DNA from 3 places in the Mesorhizobium sp. 10J20-29 genome. Region 1 is predicted to be linked to each of the others. Evidence: predicted binding sites of a transcription regulator. Region 1 holds the regulator's gene; each other region holds the start of a gene.
What was found. Region 1 encodes PhoB, which activates phosphate uptake and scavenging genes when phosphate is short. Its sites were predicted from a motif close to TGTCATNNANCTGTCAT; they were not measured.
Positions count from the first base shown of each region.

Region 2: olsB (l-ornithine N(alpha)-acyltransferase) is a predicted target of PhoB. The motif match lies at 1,110-1,126, and genes of this name have one in related genera.
Region 3: ACT2BZ_RS16190 (RNA degradosome polyphosphate kinase) is a predicted target of PhoB. The motif match lies at 1,254-1,270, and genes of this name have one in related genera.

Region 1 is NZ_CP199156.1:805,495-807,757, forward strand. Features, by position in the region: gene ACT2BZ_RS03920 (FG-GAP repeat domain-containing protein) at 1-1,133, shown strand, start outside; gene phoB (phosphate regulon transcriptional regulator PhoB) at 1,139-1,828, opposite strand; gene phoU (phosphate signaling complex protein PhoU) at 1,853-2,263, opposite strand, start outside.
Region 2 is NZ_CP199156.1:2,212,812-2,215,074, forward strand. Features, by position in the region: gene ACT2BZ_RS10590 (trimeric intracellular cation channel family protein) at 1-108, shown strand, start outside; gene olsB (l-ornithine N(alpha)-acyltransferase) at 170-988, opposite strand; gene ACT2BZ_RS10600 (ATP-binding protein) at 1,241-2,263, opposite strand, start outside.
Region 3 is NZ_CP199156.1:3,391,008-3,393,270, reverse strand. Features, by position in the region: gene ACT2BZ_RS16190 (RNA degradosome polyphosphate kinase) at 1-1,182, opposite strand, end outside; gene ACT2BZ_RS16185 (zinc-finger domain-containing protein) at 1,345-1,590, shown strand; gene ACT2BZ_RS16180 (FAD-dependent monooxygenase) at 1,612-2,263, shown strand, end outside.

The DNA.
Region 1 (2,263 bases):
CAGGCCTGAAATACCCGACCCTTGCCTTCGGCAACTATGTCGACCGTGCCGCTCCCGGTTCGCCCTGGGGCACCTGCGAGGAAAATGTTCTCGCCCGCCCGCAACCGGGCGACAGACCCGACTACTCGCAGCCTTCCGCGCTGACCCCCGGCTACTGCGCGCTGTCGATGCTGTTTACCGACTGGAACCGCTCTGGCACGCCCTCGCTGAGGGTCACCAACGACCGCCAGTATTATCGCGGTGGCGAGGAGCAACTGTGGAAGGTCGAGCCGGAGAATCCGCCCCGGCTCTACGGCAAGGCGGACGGCTGGCAGCATTTGACGATCTGGGGCATGGGCATCGCCGAGGGCGACATCGACGGCGACGGCACGCCCGAGTACGCATTGACGTCGATGGGCGACACCAAGCTGCAGAAGCTCGACGACGAGTCGGACGAGAACCGGCCGGTCTATACGGACGTTGCCTGGGACAAGGGCGCCACCGCGCATCGCCCCTACACCGGCGGCGACCTGAAGCCGTCGACCGGATGGCATTCCGAGTTCGCCGACTTCAACAATGATGGCCTGCTCGACCTGTTCATTGCCAAGGGCAATGTCGAGCAGATGCCCGATTTCGCCGCCAACGATCCGGACAACCTCCTGATCGGCCAATGGGACGGCAGCTTCGCCGAAGCCGGCGATGTCGCCGGCATCGCATTGCCCACCAAGGGACGCGGAGCCATCGTCGAGGATTTCAACATGGACGGCATGCTCGACCTGCTCGTCGTCAACCGCGGCCAGAAGGCCAGCCTGTTCCGCAACTGCGGTGCGGTGGCCGGTGACCTGGCTCGGCCCATGGGCAACTTCGTCGGCATCGAACTGCGACAGAAGGACGTCAATCGCGACGCCGTGGGCGCCCTCATTTACGTCAAATCGGGCACCCAGACCTATGTGCGCAGCGTTCAGGTCGGCGGCGGCCACGCGGCCGGACATGCAGGCTTTATCCACGTCGGCGTCGGCACGGCGGAGCGCGCCGAGATCCGGGTCAAATGGCCGGATGGGGAATGGAGCGCGCCCTACCGGGTCTTCGCCAACAATTTCGTCATCATCGGACGCGACGCGCCCGGCGCTAAATACTGGTACCCGGCCGAGTAGCAGGCCTAGTCTTCGCGGATGGCGTAGCCGGCACCACGGATCGTGCGGATCACGTCTGGCATGCGGCCATTGTTGACTGCCTTGCGCAGGCGCCCGACATGCACGTCGACAGTGCGCTCGTCGATGTAGATCGTCTCGCCCCAGACATTGTCGAGCAGCTGGCTGCGCGAGAACACGCGTCCCGGATGGCGCATCATGAACTCCAGCAGACGGAACTCCGTCGGCCCGAGCTTGATCTCGTTCTTCTTGCGGTAGACCCGGTGCGCCTCACGGTCGAGCATGATGTCGCCGACCTTGAGCACGCTGGACAGCACTTCCGGCTTGGCCCGGCGCAGCAGGGCGCGCACGCGCGCCATGAATTCCGGCGTCGAGAACGGCTTCACCAGGTAATCGTCGGCGCCTGTCGAAAGCCCGCGCACCCTGTCGCTTTCCTCGCCGCGCGCCGTCAGCATGATGATCGGCAGCCGCTGCGTTTCAGGTCGCATGCGCAAGCGGCGGCAAAGTTCGATGCCCGAGATGGCAGGCACCATCCAGTCGAGCACAAGAAGGTCCGGTGCATTTTCCTGCAGGCGGATTTCGGCCTCGTCGCCGCGCGTCACGATCTCGACCTGGTAGCCTTCGGCCTCGAGGTTGTATCGGAGCAGCACGCCGAGCGGCTCCTCGTCCTCGACGACCATGATCTTGGGCGCAATCATTGGCTTGATGCTCTTTCCAGCGCGCTATTCCGCCAAGACCGACAGCGACGTTTCGTCGAGCTTGGGACGGGATACCGGCAATTGTTGTCCTGTAACCACGAAATAGGCGTTCTCGGCGATGTTGGTGACGTGGTCGCCGATGCGCTCGAGGTTCTTGGCACAGAACAGGAGGTGCGTGCAGGAGGTGATGTTGCGCGGATCTTCCATCATGTAGGTCAGAAGCTCGCGAAAGACCGACGTGTACTTGACGTCGATCTTCTCATCGTCGATGCGCAGGTCACGCAGGGCGTCGGCGTCGCGGGCCAGGTAGTGCTTGATGACACCGTCGACCTGGCTGAGCACCATTTCGGACATTCCCTCGATGCCATGCGCGAGGCTGCGCGGCGCCGGGCTCTGCCCGACTGCGCTGACGCGCTTGGCGATATTCTTGGCCAG
Region 2 (2,263 bases), 1.4 Mb from region 1:
ATTGCTTTTGGTTGTGCCTTTGCCGTGCGCGGCGGCGCGATCAGGTTTGGATGGAGCTTTCCACCCTACCGGGCGCGGCCAGGCCGACGGCCGGAAGACATTCCATGACGCTCGAATGGGCCTGCGCGTCCCGGGGTTCAGCCATGGCTAGTCGCGCGCGCTGTCGGCCTCAGGCCGCGTAGCGCTGCCCCTCGCCGCCATAGTAAATGACGTACCGGGCCGCGATCTCCTTCACCGGCATCACGATGAAGACGTCGACGGTGCCGAACTGGTGGTCGATGACGCAGCCGTCGCCGACCCGTGCGCCAACCCTGAGATAGCCCTTGATCAACGGCGGCATGGCGGCGAGTGCCGACTTCATGCTGACAGCCTCGGGCGGCATGAGATCCATCGAGCAGTAGCGGCTCGCCACGGCGCGGATGTCCCAGTCTGACGTGGTCCGGCAGTTCTGCGCCAGGAAAGACAGGGCCTCGGCATGTGCCGCCGGCACGACGCCGTGGAACGAGGCACAGCCGGTCATGACGCCGACGTTGTGTTGGTTGATATAGGCCCAGATGCCCTGCCAGAGAACTTCGATCGTGCGCTTGGAGCGGTATTGGGGCAGCACGCAGGAGCGGCCAAGTTCAAGGAACCGCTGGCCCGGATGCCGGGCGATCAGCTTCTTCAGCTCGAATTCGTCATCGGAGTAGAAACCGCCGGCCTTGTTGGCCGCTTCCTGACTCAGTAGCCGGTAGGTGCCGACGATCTGCCTGTGGCAGGGGCCGGGGAGGGCGGTGTCGAAAACCAGCAGATGGTCGCAAATGAGGTCGAAGCGGTCGGCGTCGCGTCGCTCGGTAGTATCGAGTTCTGCGCTGTTGGCGCCGAGTTCCTCGTAGAAAACGCGGTAGCGGACTTCCTGGGCGGCGGAGATTTCGTCGAGACTGCGCGCCAACCGGACCTCTAGGCTGCCGATCCGGCCAAGCGGAGCGCCGGCATCGAAGCGGCTCACCGCATTTCTATCGACCGCGGCCGGCGATAGGGCCTGATGGATTTCACGCTCCGGCAAGGCTGCACGCACAGGTGATTCTCCTTCGAGCCATCCCTCATGGCGCCGGGGATACGGACGGAGTGCAACAGGATTGTGACACTAGCTTGCTCGCCGGGACCGGGCAAGACAGCGGACTGTAGCCGGCTCAGCAGGATGACAACGACATCGGTTCGGGGCGTATGTGCCCGGAGTCGTGACGGTGTGGACACGGCCTTAGGCCGCGGCGCGTTCTTCCACCAGGCGAACCAGCGCATCGGGATCGAGCGGCTTGGTCACGAAGCCGCTCGCGCCATGAGCGAGGATGGCATGACGGGTCTTTTCCTGGCTGTCGGCCGAAAGCACCATGATCGGAATCGGCGGGGAGCCGACCTCCTCCTCGTAGCGACGAATGGCGGCGATCGCGTCGAGACCGTCCATGACCGGCATGTGCAGGTCCATCAGAACGACGTCGTAGGGGCGCTTGCCCCCGGCACCAGTTACCGCCTCCACCGCTGCCTTGCCGTTGCCCACGACGTCGACTCGGTGACCGGCCTTGAGCAATGTCGAACGCGCCAGCATGGCGTTGATCTCATTGTCCTCTGCGACCAGTACCGAAAGTCCTGGCAACTGTCCGCGCCTGCGCGCCGGCTTGATGCCGGGCTCTCTTGCGGGCTCGACCGACGCCTCCTTCGTGGCCAAAGCAGACAGCAGCACGCGAAGCAGCGTCTCGCCGCGCACCGGGCGCGCGAGGAACGTCGAATAGCCGCTGGCGCGGAACTCACCAAGCATGCCGCGATCGGTCGGCGCTATCATGGTGATGGCGTTGGCGGCGTTGAAACCGGCTTGGCGAAGCCGCTTGAGCACGCGACCGTCGGCCTTCTCGATCGCCGCGTCGACCAGCAGCGTCTTGCAGCCCTGCGCCATCGTGGAGGCCTGCGAGACGGAACTGGCAATGGCCACGCTGCCACCATAGGCATGGATCGTCATGGCGATGGCGCGCGCCTCGACGAGGTTCTTTGACAGTACCACCACCTTCTGCCCGGCCAGAATCTTGCCGCGCTCCTGCGGCGCTTCCGTGGCGCTGACCGCCGGAATCTCGAAGACGAAGTCAGAGCCTTCGCCGTGCTCGCTGGTGACCGACAGCGCGCCGTTCATCGATTCGATCAGCCGCTTGGAAATGGCGAGGCCGAGGCCGGCGCCGCCATGGACGCGGGTGGACGTACCGTCGGCCTGCTCGAATTCCTGGAAGATGCGGTC
Region 3 (2,263 bases), 2.4 Mb from region 1:
GTTCGAGGTGCGGTACAGCGTCTGCTTGATCGCCACCACCTCCGGGTCGGCCGCTGCCTGGCGCAGGAACTGCACCACCACGTCGAACGACTCGTAGGGGTGATGGACGAGAATGTCCTTTTCGCGGATCGCCGCGAAGCAATCACCGCGATGCTCCCGGATGCGCTCCGGGAAGCGCGGATTGTAGGGCGTGAACTTCAGATCGTCGCGCGGCACGGCAACGATCTCGGAAATCTGGTCGACGGCAAGCGGGCCGGTCAGCACGCTGATGCGGTTCGAGGCGATGCCGAGTTCCCCGGCGACGAACTCGCGCAGTTCCTCCGGAATCTGGCTGTCGAACTCGATGCGGATCACCGAGCCACGGCGGCGACGTTTCAGGGCGGTCTCGAAGAGCTGGACGAGGTCTTCCGCCTCTTCCTCCACCTCGATGTCACTGTCCCTGATGATGCGGAAAGTGCCCGAAGCCTTGACCTCATAGCCGGGAAACAGCTTGCCGATGAACAGGCCGACGGTTTCCTCGATCGGGATGAAGCGCACGTTCTTCTTGCGGTCCGGCAGCCGGATGAAGCGCCTGAGCGCGATGGGCAGGCGCAGCAGCGCCGTCATCTCCTCGCGGTCCTTCAGGTTGCGCAACTGCAGGGCGATGGAGAAGCCGAGATTTGGAATGAAGGGGAAGGGATGCGCCGGGTCGATCGACAGGGGCGTCAGGACCGGGAACACCTGATCCAGGAAGTGTTCCTCCAGCCAGCTCAACTCGTCCTTGTAGAGCTGGTCTGCGGAGATCGTTTCGATCCCCTCCTTCTTCAGCAGTCCCATCAGCTCCGACAGGCTCTTCTGCTGGTCGTCCTGCAGCCGCCCGACCTCGACGAGCAGCTGCTCGAGCTGCTGGTCGGGCGTACGGCCGTCGGGGCTCTTGAGCAGGATGCCCTCGCGAACCTGGCCGGCCAGGCCGGCGACACGCACCATGAAGAACTCGTCCAGATTACCGGCCGAGATCGACAGGAAGCGAACCCGCTCCAGAAGAGGATGGCTGGCGTTCTGCGATTCCTCGAGAACGCGCCTGTTGAACTGGAGCCACGAGAACTCGCGGTTGACGAAGCGGTCGGGGTTGCCTGCGCCGCCGTCGGCGTCGGTCGTCTGACCGCTGGTGAACTCTTTCTGGACTGGCTTCAACTGGTTCATATCGCTCACTGACCCTCGGCTCTTTCACCTATAGCCGACTTTTGACGGAATTTATCCTGTGCCGGGCAATTGCAACAGTTTGATTTCAACCGACTTGCAAAGCGTCCGTTAATGTTACAAACGCTACCGCAGGCGAGATTCAATCCACTATCGGAGCGTAGCATGGCGGGCGGTTCCATACCCCACTTCCAGAATGACGCGGGGCACGCCGCGATCGAGATCGGCGTCAAGGAATTCATGTGCGTGGGTGCCAACCCGCCATTCGACCATCCGCATGTCTTTCTGGATATGGGCGCCGACAGCGAGAAGGTCTGCCCCTATTGCTCGACCCTCTACCGGTATTCCGCCGATCTCGCTCCGGCCGAGACGCGGCCGGAAAACTGCCTTTACCTTCATCGCGCGGCCTGATCCCGACGGCGGACACCGTCGATGAGTGAGGCCCGTTCCCGGCAGGTCATCATCGCTGGCGCCGGCATCGCCGGTTTGACAACGGCGCTGTCCTTTGCCGTGCGCGGCTATCCCGTCCGCATCTTCGAACGCGCGCAGAAGCTCGAGGAAAGCGGGGCCGGGATCCAGCTTTCTCCCAATGCCACGCGCATCCTCGATCGTCTTGGCGTGCTTTCAGCGCTCCGCCTGACAGCGGTCCGGCCGACAGCGGTGATCCTGCGGGACGCAGCCAGCCTCGCCGAACTCGGCCGCGTGCCGCTCGGCGCGGCAGCCGAGGCGCGTTGGCGGGCGCCCTACCTGACGCTGCGCCGCTCGGACCTGCAAAGCGCGCTGCTTGCACATGTCGCGCGGGAACCGGGTATCGAACTGGTCACCGGCGCCGACGTCAAGAGTGTCAGCCTGCACGCCCATGGCGTCACGGCCTCGGTTGAAACGGCAGGCGGAACGGTGCGCGCCGGCGGACTGCTGCTGGTGGGCGCCGACGGGGTCTGGTCAGGCCTGCGCGGGCTGAACGGCAGCAAGGGCAAAAGCAGCTTTGCCGGCGAACTGGCCTGGCGGCGCACGGTCAGCGCGGACAGCCCGGCCGCGCAGGAACTCATCAAGATCGGCATCGCCGGTGCCGTCACCGCCTTCA